4 regions of the Paenibacillus sp. NPDC058367 genome follow, and region 1 is predicted to be linked to each of the others. Evidence: riboswitches for the same ligand, from Rfam matches in the RefSeq annotation. Region 1 holds a riboswitch; each other region holds the start of a gene.

Region 1 (3,143 bases):
CTTTCTGTCGTAAAGCCGATCCGGTTATTAACAATGATATGGATCGTCCCGCCATTCTGATAACCTTGAAGTTTGCCAATATTAAGTGTTTCTGCAACAATCCCTTCACCTGGAAAAGCAGCATCGCCATGCATCAGTACCGCCATAGCTTTACTGGTATCAATCTTCGGCAATCCGGCTGTGCTCCGATCTTCTTGAGCAGCACGAGTGAAGCCTTCCACGACAGGATTGACGAATTCCAAGTGACTTGGGTTATTCGCTAGTGTTATTCTTGTGCGTACGGTTTCTCCTTCACGGACAGCGCGATCTGCACCCAGATGGTATTTCACATCACCCGTCCAGCCATAGTTAATGCCTGTAGAGCCTTCGGAAGGGAAAAGCTCCTTGTTCGGAGAATGATGAAACTCTGAAAATATAATGTCATAAGGTTTGCCCAAAATATGTGCAAGAACGTTGAGGCGACCACGATGCGCCATGCCCATCAGAATATGCTCTGCGCCGTCATGCGCAGCAGCGCGTACGATTTCATCCAGCATCGGTACGAGTGCGTCATTGCCTTCCAAGCTGAAACGCTTCTGACCCACAAAGGTTTTGTGAAGGAAGGTTTCAAATTGCTCTACTTGGATCAGGCGGTTTAGCAGCTCTTTACGTTCTGCATTATTTAAAGGCGCTGGTGAGCTTGTGGATTCTGCCTGTCTGTTCAACCATTTCAGTTCTTGTTCTTCATGCACATGCCCGAATTCATAGGCGATTGTCTTGGTGTAAGCCTGACGCATACGCTGAACTGCATCCCATCCGGTATGCACATCATTCGGCGCATTCTCCCAAATGAGCGTGGCAGGTAGTGCGAGCAGATCCTCACGAGTCAGCTCATAGGTTTCGAGTTCAAGATATTTAGCCATGGGATTGTGATCGCGCTCAAGCGGATCAATATCAGCGGCCATATGGCCATATATACGAATATTAGCGATTAGCTTGGAAGCTCTTACTGCCTTTCTAAGCCATTCGGTGTCTCCCGAAATGCGAGGCTGTGGAGCCGGTTCGCTATCCGGTGTTAGGGGTGGGGGACCCGAATTTGTAAAAAGCTCGCGATAATTATTCTCTACGGTGGAAGGATCTTTCACAAACTGTTCATATCTTTCTTGAATGTAGCCTAAATTGGGTCCGTAATACTTACTCCAAATGGATTCGTTATAGGGCTCTTTGGCTGCCATGAATACATCCTCCTTAACGGATGAACTCCATACGTGACATTTTGTGTCAACGCTTACTGGAGCTGTGATGATTGCGGTTTCATTTCTCATCTTATTGTGCTACTTTCCACACGTGTAATCAATTCATTCTTTCGTCCAATACGTTCGCAAAATGGTATGGGTTAGCTTGTTCTAATGAAAAGAACGCTGTTTCTTCTCATTACCCATTCCTAAGGCCCACTAAAATGATTCTAATATCCTTATTTTTAACTAATAGGGAAGGAAGTATCATTATATTGGCTTAATTAATTTTATGAATGGGACGAGTATCGTGTTAATAGGACAAGATATCGCACAAAAGCGCTTCTATTTTTTGTTTTTTAATGGAAAAACTAATCAGAAATCGACACACTTTTCCACTTTAGTATAGTATAATGTTATTGCAGTTAGCGATTTTCATATATTTCAAAGTAGATCCTTTCGTGTAAAGGGTCCAGTAAAAGGTAAACCTGCCGAAAGACAGGGGCACAAAGTCGCGGGTCTAAGGTAGAAATACTATGACAGCCGGATTGCCTGGGGACGTAAAATCTTAGGAGGAGATTTTTTGGACAAGTCCAACCAGGGAAGCAACAGAGAACAGCAGGTCATTGATCTAGACGTTGAGTGGGTACATTTATTATTAGCAGCTAAGAAGGCTGGCATAAAGGCAGATGAAATTCGTCGATTCTTTCATGAGAAGACTGTGCAAGCCGTGCAGTAATACATTTAGTGCGTTATATTTTGAAAAAGGGCCCAGCGATAACTCGCTGGGCCCTTTTTCAAAATATAAGAAAGTATACAAGATAAATAGTCCTTATATTTTACTAGAATATAAAACGCCTTCGCGGTCCATGTTAGGAGGGCGAGGGCGCTTATGTTTAATAGTATGAGTAGAAGAGGATCTTATCAGGTCAGGTGGAATATTAATCCTTCTGATCAAGGCGCCATTTCTGGTAGTCCAGAAACTCCTTGAATTCGCGTTTGCTTATGCCTGAGGCCATAGCTTCCTGCACCAATCGGAACCATTCCGAATCTAAAGGTGACTCCTCAGCATCATTAGGTTCTCCATAGAGCAAAGCGTGGATGGATACCTGAAGCGCATCGGCGATCTTTTCGATAAACTGGATTGAAGGATTGGATTGGATGTTTCTCTCCACATTGCTAAGATACGACTTAGCAACATCCGCTCTGTCCGCAAGCTCAGATAGGGACAATCCCTTTTCTAGGCGGAGATGCTGGATACGTTGGCCCATATTTTGTGACACTATGCTGACGCCCCTCCGTAATTTTTGTTATTAGTATAGCAAATATCATTAAATTCGACAAAGTTTATTGTAAAGAGAAGAGCAGCATCTACTTATCCGCTTTCCGGAATCAGGATCTGCTGCTCTTCGAGTATTATATTAAATTATTCTATTAATCTTAGTAATCTTTTTTAGCACCTTGTTTAGCTACGAAATCCCATGTCAGGGTTATGCTATCGCCTTGGAAAATATTTTGATCTTGGTTATTTTCCACAAATTCAAATTGGACGGAGAAGCTGTCATTGGTGCCGGCTTTAATACCAGATGCTTCGGTGAAGAGTTGATCCCAACCAGTATTTTTTACGAGATCCGGATGTTGAGATTTTAAATCAGCAAGCGTAGTTTGATAGACTACATCTTCAGGAGAAACGACGGTTCCTTTATCGTTATTTCTAAGGAATTTGACCTTAATGAATTGGGCTAAATCCAGGTAGTTGTCACCTTTAGCATCCGTAATTTGAGTGGAAGTGTTCAGAATAATAGATCCGATATCGAGCGAACCATCGTTTTTCAATTTGAAGGATTTGGTTACAGTATCACCTGGTTTTAGGTTTGGAATATTTACGATAACTGAAGGGTCGGAGTTCAAATCGAGTGTACCTGCAGC
Region 2 (3,143 bases), 130 kb from region 1:
GGCAAACGCCTGTTGTCGCTCCGTACTCAGGTCCCGACTTTATTATGTTTTACAACCTGCTATCAAGTCATCCTGTGAGAACGAATTCACTATATCATTTTGAAACAATTTGTTCAAAGCACTCGTGGCTAACTATCAATCGGTCGATTTTCTCTGTCGGCGAAGCGGGCCTCTTTGGTTGGAAATCAAAAGTGCCAAGCGGATAGCCTAAGCGACGAATTGAAGTTTTTAATGTAATTTTCATGTGAGCATCATCTTATTTTCAGGTTCAAGGTATATATTGAAGACACCAAACACCCCCCAGTGTTTTGTGGTATAAATCTCTCAGGTCTTGCCAACTCCCATGGTAAGGCCTATTTTTTTGTTCGCTAATTAAATGAGGGAGGGGGGCAGCTTCTTCGCTACTTCACTTAATCTGATACTGCTCTTCATAGCTCTTAAAAGATGAAATATCCAGACCGAGATATCTGCGCATATGAATGGCAGCTTGGGCAGCGACGATGTCGTTTAACAACAGCATTCGTTCATGGTATCCACGACATATAAATTTGGCTTCTATCCCCGTGTTAAGTCTGTTCTGCTCATAAACCTTGATTCCCCGTTTTCTCATCTCTGAACGAACATCTCTTAGATCTGTTGTAGCAACTGCTGCGGCTGTTTCAAGAACCTCCAGATAGGGGGTAGGTGTTCGTAAATGTGCAGATAGAATGGCGGAGTCCCGTTCGAAAGCTGATAAAATCATCGGAAGCAATAAATAAGATTTGACCAGCATGTTGTCCCTGCTTTCAGCTCTATTCATGAATCTCATCACCTCTAATGGGAACGTATATTCGTATTCTACCCCGATATTCCAAAAATAATCAATGGTATTTCTAAACAGATAGTCCAATGTGATTGAATTCACAACTAAATTAGAAAGAATAAAATATATTAAAATTGTAATAATAAAAAATAATGCTTCAGACTTATATAAAGGGAGAATTAGGATGAAAGAGGAAGGAAGTCTCCACCGTGGAATGGTATTTGGTTTGATTCTAAGTATTCCATTATGGATATCGATATTAGGTTGGATAAAGTTACTTTAAAATTGAAGGAAAACCTTTGTGTGAAGCGCCTTTAGGCGCTTTTTTTGTGCTTGCTTACGCGTATGAATATCAAAAGGAATTGATTGACAATTGTAGGAATGGAGCGCTAAACTATTATTAGTTCAAAAGTATTAAAAGTCATAGACGATTATTTAATAGGATGCTTAAAATGCTAGTTCTAATCCGCAAGTCAATACATATATTATCATGATAATAGCAAACCGCCTGAAAGGGTGGGACGCAAAGTCCAGGAGTCTAAAGTGTCTTAAATGCGCTATGACCGTCCGACTGCCATGAGAAGGGAATTCCACTTCTTTTTTGGCGGTCTTTTTTGTTGTTAGGTCCTTTAGAGTTTCTGGTAATTATTCTGATTAAATATAAATCATAGATTTAGGAGGTGTGCTTTTTGAAAAGAAGAATGAAACCGCTGCTTGCACTAGTATTAGCGGGGATATTGACGGTAGGTAGTGGTCTTTCTGGAGGTCATTTGGTAAATGCGGCTGGGGAGGTGCTTCCCTATACTCCTACACCTGTGTTAGGTATTGCAGGGAATTTTAATACTTTTATTTTTGGGGATTTCAAACAATCTAATGATCAGGTTCATGGGCGCCTTGCGGCCAAAGGTAATATTACTTTGCAGAATTACGGCGTATCCAAGGATAATCCAGGTGGAGATGTTCTTATCGCTGGTAATGACATCAGTTTTACTAATGGGACTGTTCATGGAGCATCCGTTTATGGTGGTGTTTTTTCCAGCAACGGTGTAGATCTTAAAGAACCAGCGAGAAAAGGGACTCCTATTGATTTTGATGCTGAAGAGCAATTTCTTATTGGACGTTCTAATGAATTCTCTTCGCTTGCTACAATAGGAACTTTCAAAAAGGAATATGGGAAAATAACGATTGATGCTCCGGAACCATTTAACGTTCTTAATCTTAGTGCTGCCGATTTCGCTGGTGCTAATGGCTTACAGTTTAATATTGCAAATAGCGCCACAGTTATCATTAACGTTAGCGGAAGTTCAGTTAACATTCCAAGCTTTCAAATCTGGGGAGGTAGCCCTAACAAGGTATTATTTAATTTTTATGAAGCTAGCACTGTTGACATTGGAAGTTTAACAATAGAAGGAACTATCCTAGCTCCGCTTGCAAAAGTAACTTATAATTCCGGTGAACTGCATGGGACGCTGATTGCAAAGGGATTTGCTGGTGGGGTGCAGATGCATTGGTATCCATATGGAGGGGAAGAACCACCTCCGACACCAACGCCGACCGTGGCACCAACACCGACACCAACCGTAACACCAACACCAACGCCGACCGTGACGCCAACACCAACGCCGACCGTGACGCCAACACCGACGCCGACCGTGACACCAACACCGACACCAACCGTGACGCCAACACCAACGCCAACCGTGACACCAACACCGACGCCGACCGTGACGCCAACACCAACGCCGACCGTAACACCAACGCCGACCGTGACGCCTACGCCGTGCGTGACACCGACACCGAAGCCAACACCAACGCCGAAGCCAACACACACACCGAAGCCAACACAAACGCCGAAGCCAACACACACACCAAAGCCAACACACACACCAAAGCCAACGCCGATCGTGACGCCAACACCAACGCCGATCGTGACACCAACACCAACGCCGACCGTGACGCCAACACCAACGCCGACCGTGACGCCAACACCAACGCCGACCGTGACACCAACACCAACGCCGACCGTGACACCAACACCAACGCCGACCGTGACGCCAACACCAACGCCGATCGTGACGCCAACACCAACGCCGACCGTGACGCCAACACCAACGCCGACCGTGACACCAACACCAACGCCGACCGTGACGCCAACACCAACGCCGACCGTGACGCCAACACCAACGCCGACCGTGACGCCAACACCAACACCAACGCCGACCGTGACGCCAACACCAACGCCGGAAGTAACGCCAACACCGACACCGTCGCCGGAAGTAACGCCAACACCGACACCTTCATCAGAAGTGACGCCAACACCGACGCCGGAGCCTCCGGTGTT
Region 3 (3,143 bases), on a different contig from region 1:
CTCAAAAATGTAAATTTACACCTAACCTATAATACCTTTTCAATATAATAGTTACAACATGATATTTCATACACTATTAAATTAATTCAGATTATTAATCACATAAATAGCATGTACTAAAATCCTAATAATTGGTAGGTCAATTTTATATTTATTTATTTTTTACATATCTCACTTCCTGTTGGCTACTGTCATGAATGGAGCAAAAAGCGCTGTTCTACTGAACAGCGCTTTTTACTCCATATGAAAACGACCTTATTATTCTAGTTCGGCGGGCTTTACAATGGTTGTACCTTTGTTATTCTTGGAATACTTAGCTTCGATTTTCGTGTTGTATGTATCCTTTTCTCCATCACTTATCAGCACATAACTCAGATCGACTGTCAGTTTTTCCGTCTGCCAGGTCTTAGTATTGACGAATAATTTCCACGTTACGCTTTTGGGTTGAACTGTCTCACCATCCCAGAGGTTCTCCTGGTCATAGAGCTTGATTATTCCCTTAGCTGCTGTCGGATCGGTTACCGTGAATTGCAGGACTGTCTGAGCACCAGCAGTGCTGACTTTCATAGATTTTTTATAACTTTTTACCGAATCAAGCATGGAAACAGGATCGTATTGACCTTTGGAGTAAAAAGAATCCCACTCCATCTTCTCCAGTCCAATCCAATACTGCGCATCAGGATCGATTGGCTCACCGTCATCGTCGTAACCTTCATCTTCAGATTCATCGATCAGTTCACTTCCGTCTACAAGATAGTAAAACTCCTTGTCATTGGCATATAGACTGTACGTTGTTTCTAAAAGACTACTATCAACGGTGCCGGCTGCAGCAAAATTCGGCAGTCGATTAATATCCAGCTTCAGTGTGTTAGTGTTGCTGATACGTACCCCACCGCTCTGAATATCCTGTTTTTTGATCACATCTAAGTGAAAATTCTTTATTGCTTTAGAGGCTGCCGTTACTTTGCTAATCATTTGATCCGCGGTTACTGCTGTTGTGGTAGCGGCAGACACGACTTCAGGATTAGACATCCATCTGATCGTTCCGGACAGCAATAAAGCACCTACTGCCAAACTAGTGCCTATTGTTTTGAAAAAACTGTTCATGTACTTCCCCTTTCGGCCCCTTGCGATAATGTAACGCCGTATAGGTCGAAATAATAAAAGAGCTCAAAATTGACTACATATTCTTAGAGCTATCCTTTATGCTTCATAAGACATCCCTATGGCGGCCTGGCGATCATTTCCTTCTGTAGAAAGGCTTTAGACCCATGGCTTTGTGTCATCATCTTTCGATGATTTTACCTTTAAAGCGGACATTCAATTAGTTTTAATTAGCTTACGGACGCATGTCCCACCGCTAATTTTATCATGGTTATAATTACCTGTAAACGACTTATCTTCCATTTCTATTCACCTGTCGATTTACTCGTATCCTTATGTCAACGTAAAAAAAAAAGCATAAAACAGGACTCCAGTCCGCTTTATGCTTTGCATCTAAAATTATTTTACAGGATCAAAAAGATTAGGATAAACAATATTTAACCAGCGCATCACGCACACCATGCTCATTGTTCGAACCCGTAACAGCATTCGCTGCCGCTTTTACCTCTACAGGAGAATTATCCATCGCCACGCCCATCCCCGCATAGGTAAGCATAGAAATATCATTAAAATAATTACCGATTGAGAGGACTTCTTCTTGCGGAATTCCCAGCTTCACAGCGAGATTTCTTAATGCGTTTCCCTTAGAAGATTCGGGATGCATCAAATCAACGAAAAATTCACCACTCCGCAAAATATTGTACTCAGGAGCCCAAGTACGCCATTCACGTTCAGCTTCGTCAAGGATTTCTGGCTGTGTAAATACAGTAAACTTAACAACCGGTTCACGGAAATCTTCCCATGCGGGCAGCGTCGCTGGCACAATACGGAAGTGCTCATACATATAATTAGCTTCTTTAGTCAGATTCTCTACATTATCAACATACATATCAAAAGCAGTATTCACATCATAATGAATATTGTGCTTACGGCAATAGTCAATATAGGGGTCAAGACCACGTGCATCCATACCATATTGATGCAGCACTTCTCGATCTTCCACTCGTACCGTCGCTGCTCCATTGTGACCAAGCACGTAACCAGTCAGCCCCATTTCCTCCATGAAAGGAATCGAGTTCTGTGGACTGCGTCCCGTACACAATACGATTTGACCGCCAAGACGTGTAACCTCAGCAATAGCTTCCTTATTCTCAGAGCTTAAGTGGTGATCATCATTTAATAGCGTACCGTCCACATCTAGTGCAATCAGTTTGTATCTCATACTCCACCATCCTTGTCTTTCTTTTTCTATATATAATTGAACTTGAGGCTTTTTGTGTTAAGTGTCAGTGGCAACTATGGTGAATGTTTGGACTTCCAGCCGCTGTTGTTTCCAGATTTCTTAATTTATACCGTTTAAAAGCGGATGAAATCCGGAAACAAAGGCGGTCGCTATCGCTCTTACAGTTCCAAAATTCCCCTCCGTCTCTCCCTTCTCTTATCCCAAGTTTCCAAATTCAATATATATATCAATTTATATATCATTTTCTCTACTATCCTTCTGACCCATCTGCGCCTAAGAGTGCCAGTTCCTCTAACGTCAGTTCCCGACAAGCTCCAAGCGGCAGACTTTCATCCAGCTTCAATTCTCCCATAGATACACGTTTCAGAAAAGTGACTTTTTTGCCTACCGCCTGAAACATACGCTTCACCTGATGAAATTTCCCCTCAGTGATGATAAGTGAAATATGGGAAATCACTTTGCTGCCGCGCTCTATTCCAAGAATGGTTAAGTGTGCAGGTAAAGTAACGTAGCCATCTTCCAGCTCCACCCCTGCTGCAAAAGCCGCGACATCATCCGCGTCTACATCGCCCTCGATGGTTGCCTCGTACGTTTTCGGGACATGCTTACGTGGCGACAGCAATTCATGGGCAAGCTTCCCATCATTAGTGATCAGCAGCAGCCCCACAGTATCCTTATCTAGCCTTCCTACAGGAAACGGTTCAAACTGTGCATACTCGTGCTTTAAAAGATCCAAAACCGTCCGATCCCGCTTGTCCTCCGTAGCTGACAGGACACCCGGGGGTTTGTTCATCAT
Region 4 (3,143 bases), on a different contig from region 1:
TGTTTCAGGGATATTTATTTGGAAAGCCTGATCCTATTCCCAAACAGTGATCCTAATGAGTATAACTCCGTCTAGAGGATGAGATGAATTTCAGGTCAGAGTCTGAGTGCAGCCAACCCCTAGGGTTGTATAATTAAGGTAATTGAGAAGGGGGACGGGATGGATATGAAATGGCATAAGTACATCACGCACTGGGCGGATTCTAGAGGGTTAGGTGGACGAGAAATTGATTATCAATGGCCGTCTCCATCATTTCCGGTGGTAAGTATTCGCAGCAATTTGGGTCGATACTCAGGTCAGGGGTATGGTCACGGAAGCAAGCCACAAGTGAAGACAGCTGTTGGATTAATTGCTATTGGAGATGTAGCTGTAGGCTTGATTTCCATAGGTGCGATAAGCGTAGGGGTTCTATCCGTGGGTGCAATATCACTAGGAATGTGGTTAGCCCTTGGAGCGATAGCCATTAGCTGGCTTGGCTTCGCAGCTGGGGCGATTGCTATTGCAGGAGTGGCTGTAGGCGCGATCGCGATAGCCGAAAAAGCGTTGGGGGCTGTCGCCATAGGTGATACGGCATTTGGGGCGGTAGCCATAGGACGGATTGCTGGGGGAGCAGTAGCTATTGGCCAATGGGCATATGGTCTAATCGCAGTTGGCGAGCATGGCTTCGGGTTAATTCCCATCACGGGCGATGTGTGGAATTGGTTCCGGCGTTTGTTTGGTGCGGGGAGTTAAGTAGACCTCCAGTCCTAAAGTGTCCTCTCTCTTCCGGGATACTCGATAAAGAATATCTATCACGATAGAAAAAGTAATTGCAATTACCTATTCGGATTTCATACCAATTAATCATGCGATCAGATGTAGCGTTATGTTACTCTTTGTAATGTATTCGAAACTTCATAGGCAAACCTATGGAAATGTAGGGACGCAAAGCTATAGGGACTAAGGTTATCATAACTATTGTCAGCCAGCTGCCAAAGAGTGTATTACGCTTTTTGTTAAAGTTTAATAAAAATTAAGTCTTAGTTTTTATGCGACTTTATACGCAATCAAGCTACTCTTTTGGGGTAGTTTTTTTTGTGCCTATTTTTAGGCACGGAAGAGATTCATATTACATCTGGGGGGTAGAAAAGATGAAAAAAATGATTGCGATCGCTACATCAGCAGCCATGTTAGCTAGTTTTTCGAGTGAGGCAGGTTATGCTTTAGCAAGTGATGTAAGCAAGGTAAGTGTAGTGAACACTGTAGTACAAAGCAAGGCTGACCTATTCAGCAATGCGTCAGTTATTCCGTTTGATCTCTACGGCAAGGCTATCCTAAGCGCTTATAATGATGTTTTTAGAATGAATCCTGCGAATATTAAATCCATTACCAATAACGGTGGCAACTACTCAGGTTCACCTATAGCTAAGGCTATGGATGGCGATATGAGTACGCATTGGGAAACGGGCAAACCGAACAGTTCAACGTTCACGAATGAGGTTGTCTTTGTTTTCAATGAGTCCACTGAATTAAATAGAATCGTATACGCTGCAAGACAATCCAGTGCAAAGGGGAAGGGGTTTGCTCAGGAATTTGATATTTATGGCTCAACTACGGATGCAGGCGATTATACGCTAGTATCCTCTGGAGAATATAAAGGCGGAGCAGGTGACGTAGTAGAGATTCAGTTTGCACCCACAGCCTTCAAGAGACTTAAATTTGTCTTCAAAAAAGCTAACCAAGATTGGGCGAGTGCAGCTGAGTTTTCTTTTTACAAAGAAGATACCGTATCCGCTAAAATGAAAAATTTATTTACAGATGATACCTTGAGTCAAGTTAGCACAGCATTTAATACGGTGGAGAAATTAACGGCTTTAGAACAAGAAGTACAGACACATCCACTGTACGTGCAGTTTCAAGCAGATATAGAGAATGCAAAAGTACTTCTGGAGAATCATCAAATAGAGGCAACAGCGGCTAAGGTTTCGAAGCTAAAAGGCTATGGTACAGCATACGAAAATGCCTATAGCGAAGCTTATAGAATGCCCAACTCTAATGTATCAAAAGTAACGGTGAACGGTGGAAGCTATCCAGGTACGAAACCGGAATACATGCTCGATGACCAGCCGAATACACACTGGGAAACGAACAAGAACAATGATGACAGCTTCACGAATGAAGTCGTGTTTGAATTAGCGCAAGCGAAAGTACTAGATAGATTGGCTTTCCTGGCTAGAGATAACCGCAAAGGCTTCCCAGAGGCTTTTGAAATTTATGCATCAGAAACAAGTAAGGGAGAAACCTTCCAGCTCGTATCTAGCGGAACCGCGACTAGTACGAATGATTTTCTGGAGTTTAAATTCGAACCTACGAAGTTTAAAAGATTGAAATTCAAGTTCACAAAAGCCAATATCAACAGACCTTTTGCGGCTGAATTTAGATTTTATACAGAAGATAAAGTAAGCGAAGCTGTAAATGGTATTTTCACAGATGGCACGATGAGTGCGGTTGTTCCTGCTTATAATAGCGCCAACGCAATCAATGAATTAGAAGAAGCGGCAAAAGTACATCCGCTCTATCCAATCCTGAAAGATTCTTTGGATTTAGCTAAGAAGCTAGTGAATGGTGAAGTTCAAACTGAAGGCACCATCATTGAGGCGGAACAACGTGGAGATATGAAAAAGCATGCGCAGGAAAACCTGAGAATTGGTTTCGGTACGAACAACCAGCCTACAGGTCTCGTTGCAATGCCTGGAGATACGATCAACGTTTATGTGGACGCAGCTTCGAGCGATAAACTACCTTCTTTAGTCTTTTCTCAACAAGAGGCGGCTTGGAATGTTTGGGCTAGAGGTGTGCAATTGCGTCCAGGTAAGAATATTATAACCGTTCCTGAATTTGCTACGAATAGTTATTATGCACATGAAGTGACTAAAGGCGGTACAGTGTATATCGTCAATCCATATACAGCAGAGGAACAAGGTAAAGCACCTATGATCCGGTTCGAGGGGCTTACCAAGATCCCTATGATGACCAGGACTACAGATCCTGAACAATTTAAAGCCTTCTTAACCACCTATAAACAAAAATTAGATGAAGATAAGGCAGCGCATCCAAATGTTCAAGATCGCGAGCTCATCGATGTGGTGGAAATGGTCAGCGAT

What was found. A riboswitch is a leader RNA that binds a small molecule or an ion and turns the genes downstream of it on or off. The one in region 1 is predicted to bind cyclic di-GMP.
Region 2: another riboswitch for cyclic di-GMP. It lies ahead of ACFWMP_RS25020 (choice-of-anchor A family protein); the one in region 1 lies ahead of ACFWMP_RS24440 (anti-repressor SinI family protein).
Region 3: another riboswitch for cyclic di-GMP. It lies ahead of ACFWMP_RS04260 (DUF6612 family protein); the one in region 1 lies ahead of ACFWMP_RS24440 (anti-repressor SinI family protein).
Region 4: another riboswitch for cyclic di-GMP. It lies ahead of ACFWMP_RS21515 (NPCBM/NEW2 domain-containing protein); the one in region 1 lies ahead of ACFWMP_RS24440 (anti-repressor SinI family protein).

Annotation. Positions count from the first base shown of each region.
Region 1 covers NZ_JBHXIZ010000005.1:257,890-261,032, forward strand. Annotated here, with positions in the region: gene ACFWMP_RS24435 (2-oxoglutarate dehydrogenase E1 component) at 1-1,214, opposite strand, end outside; cyclic di-GMP riboswitch class I at 1,686-1,770, shown strand; gene ACFWMP_RS24440 (anti-repressor SinI family protein) at 1,798-1,953, shown strand; gene ACFWMP_RS24445 (helix-turn-helix domain-containing protein) at 2,156-2,485, opposite strand; gene ACFWMP_RS24450 (TasA family protein) at 2,655-3,143, opposite strand, start outside.
Region 2 covers NZ_JBHXIZ010000005.1:385,789-388,931, forward strand. Annotated here, with positions in the region: gene ACFWMP_RS25015 (YhjD family protein) at 407-799, opposite strand; cyclic di-GMP riboswitch class I at 1,291-1,381, shown strand; gene ACFWMP_RS25020 (choice-of-anchor A family protein) at 1,492-3,143, shown strand, end outside.
Region 3 covers NZ_JBHXIZ010000001.1:922,659-925,801, forward strand. Annotated here, with positions in the region: gene ACFWMP_RS04260 (DUF6612 family protein) at 259-1,107, opposite strand; cyclic di-GMP riboswitch class I at 1,225-1,316, opposite strand; gene ACFWMP_RS04265 (Cof-type HAD-IIB family hydrolase) at 1,526-2,326, opposite strand; gene ACFWMP_RS04270 (pseudouridine synthase) at 2,598-3,143, opposite strand, start outside.
Region 4 covers NZ_JBHXIZ010000004.1:177,106-180,248, forward strand. Annotated here, with positions in the region: gene ACFWMP_RS21505 (EAL domain-containing protein) at 1-50, shown strand, start outside; gene ACFWMP_RS21510 (hypothetical protein) at 166-732, shown strand; cyclic di-GMP riboswitch class I at 890-976, shown strand; gene ACFWMP_RS21515 (NPCBM/NEW2 domain-containing protein) at 1,131-3,143, shown strand, end outside.